DNA from 4 places in the Peribacillus muralis genome. Region 4 is predicted to be linked to each of the others. Evidence: riboswitches for the same ligand, from Rfam matches in the RefSeq annotation. Region 4 holds a riboswitch; each other region holds the start of a gene.
The links. A riboswitch is a leader RNA that binds a small molecule or an ion and turns the genes downstream of it on or off. The one in region 4 is predicted to bind cobalamin.

Region 1 (3,601 bases), 730 kb from region 4:
CTTCAAAATAAGGGTATGATCCTTTTTCCTTCGCCAATTCGTTTGATGCCTTGATCGTCAAGTAAGCGATTTTTTCGTACAAAGAATCTGCATAGTGAACGGCCTCATCGGATTCCCAATAAATATTTTCTGTGGCAAGTAAATGGTGCCATCCAAAAGTCCCTAAGCCGATTGCCCGATACCGTTTGTTCGAAATCGATGCCTGCTTGACCGGCAGATTATTCACATCAATGACATTATCGAGCATCCTGATTTGAATGGGGATCAATCTTTCCAAAACATCGCTGCCGACTGCACGGGGCAAGTTAATCGATGATAGGTTGCAGACAACGAAATCACCGCTTTTACGAACGACGACGACATCCCCATCTTCTGTTTCGTATTCATCCGTGATTGTCGAAGGACTAAGGTTTTGAGCGATCTCGGTGCAGAGGTTGGAGCAATAAATCATCCCTTTATGCTTATTCGGATTCTTCCGGTTTACTTCATCACGGTAGAACATATATGGAACGCCTTCTTCTAATTGAGAAATCATGATGCTTTTCATGATGTCCATCGCATTGATCTTTTCAAAGCCATAGCTTGGCAGCATACCATTTTGAGCGGCTTCGACGGCAAGTGCATAATGATTCCTGAAGCTTCCTTCGCCTTTTTTCTCGTCATATAGATCTTCAAGTGAGAATCCAAGGGTCTGCTTGACGGTATGCGGGTCAAAAAGGTACCATTCTTTTCTGTCGCGGACAGCCTCCATGAACAAGTCGGGAATGCATACACCCGTAAAAATATCATGTGCCTTTAATCTGTCATCCCCGTTCTGTGTTTTTAAATCAAGGAAGCTCATGATATCCTTATGCCAGGCATCCAAGTATATCGCTATCGCCCCTTTACGCTGACCTAATTGATCGACACTGACGGCAGTCTGGTTGAATAGCCGGATCCAGGGAGTCGTACCTGAACTATTGCCGGAGAAGCCGCGGATATCGGAACCAAGCGAGCGAATCTTCCCGACATAAAGGCCCACACCACCGCCGAATTTGGAAACCTTGGCGGCATCGTAGTTAGCTAGATAGATGCCGTCGATTGAATCTTCAATGGCGTCGATGAAGCATGAGCTCAATTGTCCATGCGCTTTACCAGCGTTCGAAAGTGTTGGGGTGGCAACGGTCATATAAAGATTGGACATGGCCCAATAAGCTTCTTTTATAAGTTGCAGGCGATGTTCCGTTTTTTCCAAACGCATGATTTCCATCGCGATGATCATGAAGCGTTCTTGGGGCAGTTCGTATACTTTGTCTTTTTTAGGTCGAGCCAGGTAGCGATCGTTTAGTAAGTAGATGCCTATGTAGGAAAATAGTTTATCTTTTTCAGGGTCGATCACTGAACCCAATTCTTCGATTTCTGCTTTAGTATAAGAAGAAAGCAGCTCTGATTTATAAATTGGATAGCGTTGTCCATCTTGCAGTTGTGAAAGTTCCTGTATAAGGTCATAAAATGGACCATAACTCATGCCTTCATACCCTCGATTGGCCTGTGCATCCCTATACATCGTATTCAATAGCTCTGTAGCTGCGACGAACGTCCAATCCGGGGCATCGATATCCACGCTCTCAAGAGCAAGCTGAATCAGTTTTTTTGAAGCCTGTTCATCGGTTGAATCACTTTTGCGATCAAGCCATTTCGTAAAACGCTTTTTGAATTTCTCCATATCGAGACGGTCTTCAAATTCCTTCGATAGCATCTCCAGCTGAAGGGAATTCGTTTCAGTATCATTTTCGCTTATGGTAGAGTTATATGTTTGAGTCATTAATAATCCTCCTTGTAAACATCAGGTAATAAAAAAAACCGCCCAACGAGTTGAGCGGATCAAACGACAGCATAAAAGAGCCATGAATGAAATAGCCCTTATACTATCGTTTCATCATCTCAATCCCCGAAGAATAAGAAACGTGAAAAATTCAAGGCAGGTCTCCTGACTCATGATCACCCTACTTCGAGACCTTCCCGTATAGAGAGCTATACAGTGGTTCCTCGTTTCGTCACATTCACAGTTGCGGGGACAGTTCCGGGATTACACCGGATTCCCTTTTCAGCCATCACTGGCACCTTGGATTATAAAAAATTCTATATATAGTTATCAGTATTGTTTTAGTAATCAATATCTAGTATTTCTGCTTATATTATCGTAAGCCATCTGCGGTGATAATTCAACTAATATATTTAAGAAAAACGAACCCTTATCTATTGACAAAATGAAGGTTCAGGAAAGAGGAATGAAAGATTTTCTTGGGGAAGTGGCAATTCAAGCACTGAAATTAACGGGTTTTATGTTAAAATAAATTGTAGAGTAAAGGTGGCTTCCCCTTGATGCGATAAGGGGATTCACGGAAAAATATTTATGAAAAAGGGGATTAGATCTTGGAAAAAGTATTAGTTTTTGGACATAAAAACCCGGATACAGACACGATTTGTTCAGCAATCGCTTATGCAGATCTGAAAAAACAGCTAGGAATCAATGCTGAACCAGTTCGTCTGGGTGAAGTGAATGGAGAAACCCAATATGCACTGGACCAATTCAGCTTCGAAGCTCCTCGTCTTGTCGAAAAAGTGGCAGGGGAGGCGGACGCCGTGATCCTTGTGGATCACAATGAACGCCAGCAAAGTGCTGAGGATATTGATCAAGTCCGCGTGCTGGAGGTTATCGATCATCACCGCATCGCTAACTTTGAAACAAGCGACCCTCTATATTACCGTGCAGAACCGGTTGGTTGTACGGCAACCATTTTAAATAAAATCTATAAAGAAAACGGAATAGAAGTCCCTAAAGCAATCGCAGGTCTGTTGCTGTCTGCCATCATTTCCGATTCTTTATTGTTCAAGTCCCCGACCTGTACTGAGCAGGACGTGGCAGCGGCAATGGAGCTGGCAGCTATTGCAGGAGTCAACGCTGAAACTTATGGATTGGAAATGCTGAAGGCAGGAGCTGACTTAAGCGACAAGACGATTGCCCAGCTAATCACTCTGGATGCAAAAGAATTCAGCATGGGAATGGCAAAAGTGGAGATAGCCCAGGTAAATGCAGTAGATCCGAATGAAGTCCTTGCCAAGCAAGCTGAGTTGGAATCGGCAATTGAAGCGGTCATTGGAGTGAAGGAACTGGATTTATTCCTTTTCGTCGTTACGGATATCTTGACAAATGATTCCGTAGCCCTGGCTCTTGGACGAGCAGCGAATGCCGTCGAAAAAGCTTATAACGTTTCTTTAAATAATAACATCGCCGTCCTGGAGGGCGTTGTCTCGCGCAAAAAACAAATCGTGCCGGTATTAACGGATATATTCAGTAAATAAGTAAGTGAAAAAAAGGGTGTTTTTTGCACCCTTTTCCCAAACGCAAAAAAAGACGCAAACATTACGGATGATAATGTTTGCGTCTTTTTGTTCAATTTAAGGCATCCTTCTCTTTTTCATAGGCGATGACAATCAGTTCTTTATTCGCTTCCTCGCCAAGTTTGCTTTCGAAGCTTTTCAATTCATCCAATAAATTTGGAGAAAGGTTGGCGGCCGTATAATCCTGCTCGGATGTCATGTTTTTCGCTCCCTTCCA
Region 2 (3,601 bases), 560 kb from region 4:
TTGATCAGCTTTGTATTCGTTCCGCTGTCGATTCGATCATTCACATGAAAGATATTCTCGCCCATTGCATTAAATAAAGGAAGTGCTTTATCGAAGACAGGCTTTGCACCGCCTACCATGAAAGTGAGCGTCCGGTTTACCGCCCCTATCACACCGCCACTGACTGGTGCCGCGAGGAAATCGACATCCTTCTTCTTCGCAGCCACTTCGATGCGGACATTCAGGTCAGGGGCTACGGTACTCGTATCGATCAGCATAACACCGGATTCAACGAGATAAACGAGTCCTTTTTCTCCCAGGAAAACTTCTTCCACTGCGTTAGCTGATGGAAGGCTTGTAAGAATCACATCACATTGTTTCACCATATTTTCAACCGATACGCCAATCGTTCCTCCTGATTGATGAAAGGACATTTCAGCCTCTTCATTCAAATCCATCCCATACACGGTATAATTAGAAAGAAGTAAACTTCGTGACATAGGTAGACCCATATTGCCCAACCCGATAAACCCAATCTTCTTCATAAGGCTTCACTCCGTTCACACATTATATTTTTCTTGCTCCGCCATTCTTTCTGCGATTTCCCGTTTTTGTATAAACAGATTCCTGAAGAGTGGAACAGCAAGGCTGCGAACTTCATCCAACAGCACTTTTCTGCCCGCTTCATCTGATTCCGTTCCCGCTAAAATCAATACTGCCATCCCTTCAACTCTGCGGTACGCTTCTTCACAGATAACGTTGGTCATATTCTCTTTCAGCCGTTCCTTTTCCATCCCGTTCTTTTGTATCGCTTTTTCCGTACGCCTGAACGCAGAATCCATCACATGAATTTCCTTCATCATGTCTGCAAGCAGACGGGAATATTCTTGTTCCTGTTGGATGTTGATTTTGGCATGTATCAGCGCTTTCAAAGATTTGTTGAGTAGTCTTTTAGACAAATGGATGTAGTGCTGATTTCTGGTTCCCTCCTCATCAAGGAGAGGGGCCAACCAGGTGTCGCCGTATTGAAGTCCTTTTTTCATCAATAGTTTGGCAATCGTCAGACGATTTATTTCATTCGTTCCTTCAAAAATCCGGCTAATTCGGGCATCACGATATAATCGCTCCACTTCATACTCTTGCATATAACCATAGCCGCCATGAATCTGTAAGGCCTCGTCTATTATTCGATCAAGTACTTCGGAGCAATTTACTTTATTGATAGCACATTCGGCTGCATAGTTTGCCAGTTTCACCAATTGCTCATCGAGAGGTTCTCCATTATCGAATACTTTATCCAAGCTATCAGCCGTTCTGTAGGCTGCACTTTCCGCCCCATATATCGCAATTGCCATATCTGCAATTTTTTCTTGTATCATGGAAAAACGAATGATTGGCCGATCAAATTGTTTTCGCTGTTTCGCATAGTTAACGGCAAGCTCCAATGCTTGCTTCGATGCTCCGATATTTGAGAAGGAAAGCTTCAATCGCGCCATGTTCAGAATATTCAATGCTACATGATGCCCTTGCCCGACTTTTCCGAGAACATTCCCTGCGGGTACACTGACATCTTCCAAGATTAAAGTGGCTGTCGAAGATCCTTTTATCCCCATCTTCTTCTCTTCGGGACCGATGGAAACCCCTTTGAACGTTCTATCCACGATGAATGCAGTCATGCCGTTACTTGTTTTGGCGAAGACAACATATACATCGGCCACCTGTGCGTTCGTGATCCACTGTTTTTCACCATTCAGCAGCCATGCTGTCCCCTGCTCGTTCAAGACCGCCGTCGTTTTAGCGTTAAGCGCGTCTGATCCTGCGTTATTTTCCGTTAAGGCATAAGCACCAATCCATTCTCCTGATGCAAGTTTTGGCAGGTATTTTTGCTTTTGCGCTTCTGTTCCGTAATAGACGTACGGGAGAGTTCCTACGCCTGCATGTATATTAAAGGAAACGCTGAAAGAACCGCCAAACCCCATCTTCTCGGCTACAAGCCCTGACAGCTTTTTATTCAGGGACAGCCCTCCATATGACTCTGGAACCTCCACACTGAGTAAGCCGAGCTCTCCGGCTTCCCGAAACAGTTTTTTCACCTTGCCGTTATCGTGCCGATCAATCGACTCAAGCAGGGGCTTCACTTCGTTTTTGACAAAGAGTTCTGTAGTCTTTGAGATAAGATGATCTTCCTCATTAAAATCTTCTGGTGTAAATACTGCAATGTCCGGACCATGAGAAAATAAAGATTCATTACATTGAAGTTCCGCTTCACCCATTTCTTTCCTCCTCACTTCAACTTCACGATAGGACTTAATCAAAGGCGATACCTGAATGATTCCCCGCATCATTGTAAGCCCTTTCAAAAAGAATCAAAGGCTTTTCATTTCCTGCACTTCTTTCCGCGTTCACCAGCTTCAGATAATCATGTCAAATAAAAAAACAACTTCAAGAAGAAGTTGTTAAGTTTGAATTGATACGTAAATAAACATGTTTTTCCACGACAAAACAAAAACATGCTGATCAATCGCTCGCACTTAACACCCCCTATCCTCGTAGGTATAGATGTGTGCTGAAGCAGGCAGGTCTCCTGGCTTATGATCATCGCTCTTTCGAACCTTCCCATCTTCATTTTCTGAAGACAGTGGTTTTTTCGAATCGCTCCCAAATACAGTTGCGGGACAGCGTCGGGCTCCAACCGACTTCCCTATTATGTAGATGAAAAAATACTATCAATCTACACCTGCTTCTACACGTATTTAATTTTCCAATCAAACATATCAAATAATTTGAAAATTTACAAATAATTTCATTTAATACCAAAAGCTTTCTTAGGATTTTCAGAATTGAAGCCCCTTCAATATAGGACTCGATATCCCTCAGTTTTCATTAAACGAAAAAGAATCCATTCTTTCTTCGCCAGAGAACATATCTTTGATTTTTATTTGATCATTTTTCACTTCGTCCTCCCCAACGATGATGACGTTACGGAATTTCTCTTTATTTGCTTTATCTAAAGCTTTGCCGAGCCTTTTCTTTCCTAATTCACACTCCACCTTATATCCTTTATTCCTTAGCTGTCTTGCTACCAATAATGCGTGCTTTTCGGTATTTATCGGGATCACATAAAAATCCACATCAGGGTTTTCCACGATTTTTCCCTTTAATGGGAGCAAGGCAGTATAAATTACATCCAGTCCCAATGAGATCCCGACTGTCGAATAACTCCCATTCGTTCCGATCAATCCACCAATGGCGTTGTCATATCTTCCGCCACTGCCAATACTTGACTTAATGCTTTCATCAGATAAAAAAATCTCATAAACCGTACCGGTATATATCTCCAACCCTCTTGCTAAAAATGGATTGAATGTACATCGATCATCGACACCAAGGAATTCCAAATAAGATTCCAGCTCTTTTAATTCTGCCAATCCCTGCTTAACTTGTTCATTTCGTTCAGCTAATGGCGCAAAGTAACCTAACCTTGTATTATCAGCATCGGTTAAAAACCGATTAATGTATTTGATGGTTGCAGGTTGCAGCCCTTGTTCTGCCAGCTCCGCCGAAACTGCCTCCAATCCAATCTTATCAAGTTTATCAAGTATCAATATCACTTTATTGATCT
Region 3 (3,601 bases), 810 kb from region 4:
CTTCATGATTGAAGTTAAAACGGTAAATGATGTAGTTTGTGTGTACGGAACTCCGGGGGCCGTCAATTCGGGGATGAGCGTTTATGTTTTTCTAACGGATGGTCTTTTGATTGATACGGGCGCACAAAGTTTATTGGACGGATTGATCCCATTCTATGAGACCGCCGATTTTGATTCGGTGGCCCTTACGCATTATCATGAGGACCATACGGGAGGCGCGGCCTGGATACAGGAGCATAAAAAGGTCCCGATATTCATTCATCCGATGTCGGTTGAAGCATGTGCGAAGGATGCTGAATATCCGGCTTATCGCAAAATGTTTTGGGGGCGGCGGGATGCTTTCAAAGCAGAGCCGCTTGGTATGGCCGTTCATTCCCGGAGCCAAACATGGGAGCCGATTTACACCCCCGGTCATGCGCATGACCATATGGTGTATCTGAATCGCAGTACGGGCATGCTTTTTTCAGGCGATCTCTTCGTCACTCCCAAAACAAAACTAGTTCTGCGGGAAGAGTCCGTTCCCGTCCTCATTAATTCCATAAAAAGCTTGCTTCAATATGACTTTGGCGAGATGTTTTGCTGCCATGCAGGTCATGTTCCGAACGGAAAGGAAATGTTCCGGAAAAAACTCGATTATTTGGAAAACCTCCGTGGAGAAATTTTGCTTTTGCATAATCAAGGACTCTCTGTTCAGGAAATCCAGGATACCTTATTACCCAACCGTTATCCTCTTATTGAAATATCAGAGCATGAATGGGATTCGGAGCATATCATTACGTCGATTTTGAAAGAAAATGTCCTGAAGGGAAGCAACATATAAACAAATAGCCGGACAAACTGTTCAGGATGTTTTTCCGGATTAAACGTGAAATATCTTAAAGCATAAATGCTGGTTCTAGTTTTTTAACTACTTGCTGCGGTTTCTTTTTTGTAACCTCAATGGTGTGAACATCCTAAGTGGAATGGCTGGAACCAAAGAACTGAAAACGAGATGATCGATCATCTCCGCGGGCCCTGATTGTAATCCAGGAAATAATTTGATACATTTATATGGAAAACTAAATTAGTCTAGAAATGGGTGCGGATAAGAAATCTTCTATTTATTCGCTTAATAGGGAAGCCGGTTAAAATCCGGCGCTGTCCCGCAACTGTAAATGTGAGCGATTCGATTGATGCCACTGTTTTCTGCAATAGGAAATGGGAAGGTTCGAAAAGCGATGATCATGAGCCAGGATACCTGCCTGTTTTTAGCACATCATCAAATGCCTACGAGGATAGGAGATGTTACGTGCGAAAATTGGCAAAAGCATGCTTTTCATTTTAAAAAATGGAAAAAACATGTTTGTTTTTTGTTATGTTTCGTTTCGTTGCGCTCAAACAACTTCCTTCCGGGAAGTTGTTTTTTATTTTTTAAGGGGGAATACATATGTTTGGAACGGTTGAATTTTTCACGGATAATCTTAAAGTTCAGGTTATGTACAATTTTTCGGGGGGAGATACGGTTTCTTTAAGCGAAAAACGTATCAATCTCACAAGGGAAATCAATGGTCAAGCAAAAAGTCCAGCTGAAAAGGAAGCGTTTTCGCGTAATCTGGAAATCGCCTACGAAAGGGTGATCCATGAAATGTTTGGAGGGGCAGAGGAGGTACTGTTCGAAAAAGAGCTCTCCTAAAAGAGAGCCCTAGACATATGGTCGTCTATTTATTGATGTTAGGATCTGTCTCGTCATACAAATCATGTGCTTCTTCAATGTTCCGGAGGTCAGCGGCCTCATATACATTTCCGCCTGCCAATCCTTCATTGATGTACCGATCGATATCGAGGAAGGCGGAGTCCCTTCCATCATATTCGCTATCCTTTAAAAAAGTCATTTTTTCTTTATCCAAAATAAATCCCTCCTTGCCTTTTCATTAGTTTAGGCAAAGTAGGGATTTTTATTCCTTTTTGGATTTTCCTAAAAACAGGTTGGGCAATACGGTTTATTCATAAACATGATAGACCATTAAATCATGTATCATGGTTTTGAGCTTCGGTTCATCTTCTTTTGTAGGTGGATTGGCTGTCCACTCGATGGTTCCATCTTTATGATATAAGGCTTGAATCGATAGTCTGTTGAAATAAAATGAAATTTTCCATCCTGGCAGATTCTTATGCAGGGGTGCCCATTGAAAATGACTAATCATATGTATTACCTCCATATTTGCTGTCTCACATTACATTATAATGGAAAACGGCAGCAGGAGGTGTTATTTTATTAACCGGTTGGAAAAAGTTAATTCTATGAAAAGGTTTTTTAAATGTAAAAGCCGATTAGCTTCTATATCGGTTTCGTCGAACTGCATGGGTTTGGAGTTGACCTCGTAAATGAATAGAGAGCCCGATTCGTCTTCACCGATATCAATTGAAAACTCTCCGAGAAAGCCCAATTTTTTTGAAAGGATTTCTCCGCATTTTTGGGCGATTTTTGCCAATCTTAAATTCAGTTTTCTTGATTGCAGGCTCTGATAAGGATAAAGCTTGCCACCACGCGGTGTATGTGTAGTGATTTCCTGTGTTTGTGACATCCTTACAGCTTTGCCGGTTATTTTATAAAATCCTTTTTCATAATGGACGAGGACCCTGTAATCGTAACGATGACCATGAAGTTTTTTTGGTGCGATCGCCTGCTGAGCGAGGTAATTTCTTTTTAATAAGTCTTTCTTTTTTGCTTCCCAGAAAGAATCGAAGTTCGAGAAAGATTCGCCAAGTTTTAGGCTGTTGAACAAAAGTGTATCATCCGGATTTTTGCAGATGGTATAAATACCCTTTCCTTGGCTTCCTTTACAAGGTTTTAAATAGATATGTCGGTGTGCATCAAGGAATGATTCCAGGCAATCGCGAGTTTTCAGTCTCGTTGTTGCCGGGAGGTGCTGGATGAGGGAACCATCTTCAACCAAAGTTTCGTACATTACATATTTATCTAGGAAACCCGGGTTGAATATGTTCACACTATGCTCATTAAAATGGTTCATGAGCGATTGAAATTCTGCAGAAGCCTCATAGGACCTCAAGGGAATACGATTATAGACAATGTCTGGAAGCGGCAGCTTGCATTCAATCCACCTGTCTGCACTGGAAGAAAAAACATACCCTATCATTGAACCGGAAGTAAGGGCTTTTCCTGTGAAGACATAGGTTAAAATTCCATGTTGGAAAAGATACAATGATAAATCCCGAAAAAGGGACAAGTTACCGCCCAAACCTGTTTCCTTTTTGGGATTGAACGAAGTCAGTATTCCAACAACAAGCACCCGTCTGCCGGGGAATTCGGTTATTGGATATAGAATTTGCCCTGAAAGAGCTTGTTTGTAGCTTATTTCTTCTTTGTCAGCTCCGGCAAAAAGCACTGCATCCTTTTGGTCAAGACACCAAGCCTCCGAGGTATTATCATAAAAGATATTCATCGCTGCACACTGATGGCATTTGTAATCGTCTGTTCAGTCAAATAAATGGCGTAATCGAGGCTGAGCTTTCTTGTCAACAACTCAAATTCCTTTAGTTTGGGATGGGAGAAGATGGAGCGTCCTGGCTTTGAATTCGCTTCGAACATCCAAACCTGCCC
Region 4 (3,601 bases):
CAGCATCTCCTATTAGTTTTTTTGCTATAAGTCCATAATGGTTCTAAGAAGCCCTAAGAGAAGGGCGATTGCCAGGACCCAAATGAAGAATCTTTTAAACATGTCGATACCTCGGCTATTCTTTGTGTTTGAAATGCCTTCATTTTAGCATAAATAAAGGAAGAAAGGCAGAGGCCATTGCCATCCCTTAATGTATGGAAGGATGCTTCAATATATTGGAGCATCCTTGTTCCATATTATTTAAATAAATCCGGGTAAACGGTTTTAGCAGCAAGCTCTACTGCTTCACCGATCCTTGGTCCGGGACGGGACATGACACTTTCATCAAGCAGATGGACATCATCGTTTTTCACGGCATCGATATCTTCCCAACCTTTACGTGACTTAATTTCACCGACGGCATCTTTAACATAGGTGGCAGTCGTAAGGATCGTTTCAGGGTTGCGCTTGACGACTTCTTCACCAGATATTTTTACCCAGCCCTTTTGGTCGTCAAAGACATTTTTAATGCCAGCGGTTTTCAGGATTTCTTGTTGGAAGGTTTCATCACCTGTTGTATAGATTTCTGGGGCAGGACTGATTTCAAAGTATGTTTGCTCTTGTTCATCCAGCGTTCCCACTTTTTCTTCGACACTTGCAATTTGGGATTTGATATCCTTCACCAATGCATCGCCTTTTTTACTAACTCCCATCACTTTGGCAATTTGTTCGATATCGCCGTATACGTCCTCGAAGTTGGCAGCCGATTTAATGATGAATATAGGAATGCCAGCATCTTCGAGTGGTTTCAGCGTCTCTTCATCGCCAACGGTATAAGCGATGATGGCATCAGGCTTCAGGGCAATGATCTTTTCTGCATTGATATTGACTGAATCGGAAACATGTTCTATTTTTTTGGCTTCCTCGGGATAATTATCGAAGTCCGTCACGCCAACCACTTTCTTCCCTTGTCCTAGGGCGAATAGAATTTCCGTATTGCTTGGCTGTAGTGAAACGACTTTCTCTGGTGCTTTATCGAATGTTATTTTCTTTCCAGTATCATCCGTAACTGTATAGGTCTGAGTCTCTTTCGCTTTGTCCGAATTTTTATCATCTTTTGCAGATTGATCCGTTACGCCACATCCTGTAAGGAAAAGGGCAAGCATAAGCACGGAAATCCAGCTGAATCTTTTAGTGAATTTCATTATTCATTCCTCCGTCTATTTTTTCATTGGTTTAGTAGGATAAGATTTGCTAACAAAAGGTATTTCTTCAATGCCTTGTCGCTTGTTGATATAGACTGCCATTACGAATAAAACGTTTGCAAGCAAGTGGGTGTAATCGAAAAGGATTCCTGGAACTTCCCTTTCCAGACTGACTTTGTGCAAAGCGCGAACGGACTTTTTGGCTTCGCTGCGACAGGCATGCAGGGCACAGGCCGCTGTTGACCCTTGGGGTAGCACAAATGTCTCGATCTGTTCTTTAACTTCTGCGACATACCGGTCATAAATCGAACTTAAATGATCCAAATCATCTTCGGTGATGGCTAGTTTTCCACGGACTGAACCATTTAGATGGTAGGCCATGGGCAGCAGATCCATTAAATCCCGGTAAACGTCAGGAGCATCCTTCATCAGCGATGCGGCCAAGCCGATTTGCGTCGTCAATGAGTCTGTTCGTATCTCAAAATCGACTGTGGAGGCGGATTCGCGCATGTATGGATAGCATAAAAAACGAAGATCTTTCTTTGCCAAAACTTTTCCTCCTTTACGTGGTTTGGTGAATGAGCTCCCGTATCGCTTTTCGCATCAAAACAAAAAGCCGACCAAGAGTTTTGGTCGGCATCGAGCATCCATGTATTCCCAGTAGAAAAAAAGATGGAAGACTGCCGTACAATCTCCTATCTTCCGAAGAGCATGATACGATAAAAAAAGGCAGGTCTCCTGGCTTGTGCGTCATTTTACTCTAAGAACCTTCCCATTTGAATCATTGAATGGCACTTAAAGTACGATCCATCATCAAATAGTGGTATGCATCTTATTTCATTAGCACTTACAGTTGCGGAAACAGCTTCGGATTAGAACCGAATTCCCTTTTAAGCTGACAAGGCAGCACCCTTTTCTGCAAGGTTCATATTCACTTAGGAATAGTTTACCATACCTTTTTCCTTAAGCTGCATTAATATTTTTGGAGAATTTCGTTTATGGTTTCCCGAATATCTAGTAAACTTACAATGTAAGGATTAATTGGTTGTTACTGTAAAGGTAAGCGGGATATAGATTGGAAATGAAATAAGTAATAGATTTCCCAGGAGGTAGAGAATGATCTTTAAGCAGGCAAATCAAAAACTTGAGAAGGTTCTAGGGAATATTGAAAAAGTGATTATCGGTAAGCGGGATATTGCAGAACTGAGCATTGTGGCACTGCTTTCAGGTGGTCATGTTTTATTGGAGGATGTTCCGGGAGTAGGCAAGACGATCATGGTCCGGGCACTTGCAAAATCGATAGGGGCAAGCTTTAAACGTATACAATTCACACCTGACTTACTGCCGTCTGATGTAACGGGTGTTTCGATCTTCAACCCAAAGGAACAAGCTTTCATTTTTCGGCCAGGACCGATAATGGGCCATATCATTTTAGCGGATGAAATTAACCGGACCTCGCCAAAAACGCAGTCTGCCTTGCTTGAAGCGATGGAAGAGGCAAGCGTGACGATCGATGGCGTCACAAGAGGATTGGAGAAGCCCTTTTTTGTCATGGCGACGCAGAATCCCATTGAGTATGAGGGAACATATCCGCTTCCGGAGGCACAATTGGATCGATTCCTGCTAAAAATGAAAATGGGCTATCCGAGTGCTGCGGAAGAAATTGAGGTCCTGCAAAGGGCTCAATACATGGCTCCGCTTGAAGAGTTGGAATCGGTCATCACTTTGGACGAATTGAGAGCTTTGCAGGCAGAGGCTAGAACGGTGATAGTGGATGACACGATAAAAGGCTATATTGTTGAACTCTCCAATCGAACGAGAAGCCATCTATCGGTCTATCTAGGCGTAAGCCCGCGTGGATCGATTGCCTTGATGAAGGCAGCCCAAGCGTATGCACTGGTCCAAGGGAGGGACTATGTTCTGCCTGACGATGTTCAATATTTAGCTCCGTACGTGTTTTCACACCGCCTGATTTTAAAACCTGAAGCGAATTATGATGGCTTCGATGCGGAAATGGTAATCCATGAAATTCTCGCGAAAACTCATATACCTGTGAAGCGGGCTCTGACATAATGCGACGCTTTTTTAATCTTCTAAAGAAAAACATGAATGCGTTCGGGCTGGTATTCCTTATGGCCATTTCTTTTTGCTTTGCGATGTTTCAAGGCGGTTTTGTCAGTTGGTTCATATTTTATTCATTTTTGCCGTTCGCTGCGTACGCCGCGATTTTGCTTTTTTATCCCCTACATGCCATTACGGTTGAAAGAAAGGCCAGCAAAAGGGAATGTCAGGCAGGTGAATCCGTTGAAATCGTCCTGACGTTCACCCGGAAAAATCGGCTGCCTCTCTTATTTATGGTGATAGAGGAGGAAATGCCAGACGAATTGGAAGATAGGGGAATTCATAGGAGGTTACTG

Region 1: it holds a riboswitch for cobalamin, as region 4 does, so the genes downstream of both, ABE28_RS05220 (ribonucleoside-diphosphate reductase subunit alpha) here and ABE28_RS01780 (hypothetical protein) in region 4, are expected to answer to the same signal.
Region 2: it holds a riboswitch for cobalamin, as region 4 does, so the genes downstream of both, ABE28_RS04450 (acyl-CoA dehydrogenase family protein) here and ABE28_RS01780 (hypothetical protein) in region 4, are expected to answer to the same signal.
Region 3: it holds a riboswitch for cobalamin, as region 4 does, so the genes downstream of both, ABE28_RS05565 (hypothetical protein) here and ABE28_RS01780 (hypothetical protein) in region 4, are expected to answer to the same signal.

Annotation. Positions count from the first base shown of each region.
Region 1 is NZ_CP017080.1:1,093,826-1,097,426, forward strand. It holds gene ABE28_RS05220 (ribonucleoside-diphosphate reductase subunit alpha) at 1-1,804, opposite strand, end outside; cobalamin riboswitch at 1,943-2,122, opposite strand; gene ABE28_RS05225 (manganese-dependent inorganic pyrophosphatase) at 2,416-3,345, shown strand; gene ABE28_RS24860 (hypothetical protein) at 3,437-3,583, opposite strand.
Region 2 is NZ_CP017080.1:920,586-924,186, reverse strand. It holds gene ABE28_RS04455 (NAD(P)-dependent oxidoreductase) at 1-524, opposite strand, end outside; gene ABE28_RS04450 (acyl-CoA dehydrogenase family protein) at 540-2,252, opposite strand; cobalamin riboswitch at 2,537-2,735, opposite strand; gene ABE28_RS04445 (histidine--tRNA ligase) at 2,853-3,601, opposite strand, start outside.
Region 3 is NZ_CP017080.1:1,167,081-1,170,681, forward strand. It holds gene ABE28_RS05560 (MBL fold metallo-hydrolase) at 5-820, shown strand; cobalamin riboswitch at 1,060-1,259, shown strand; gene ABE28_RS05565 (hypothetical protein) at 1,427-1,672, shown strand; gene ABE28_RS05570 (hypothetical protein) at 1,698-1,886, opposite strand; gene ABE28_RS05575 (YheE family protein) at 1,980-2,183, opposite strand; gene ABE28_RS05580 (YheC/YheD family endospore coat-associated protein) at 2,247-3,443, opposite strand; gene ABE28_RS05585 (YheC/YheD family endospore coat-associated protein) at 3,440-3,601, opposite strand, start outside.
Region 4 is NZ_CP017080.1:362,070-365,670, forward strand. It holds gene ABE28_RS01775 (ABC transporter substrate-binding protein) at 237-1,184, opposite strand; gene ABE28_RS01780 (hypothetical protein) at 1,200-1,694, opposite strand; cobalamin riboswitch at 1,896-2,113, opposite strand; gene ABE28_RS01785 (AAA family ATPase) at 2,301-3,257, shown strand; gene ABE28_RS01790 (DUF58 domain-containing protein) at 3,257-3,601, shown strand, end outside.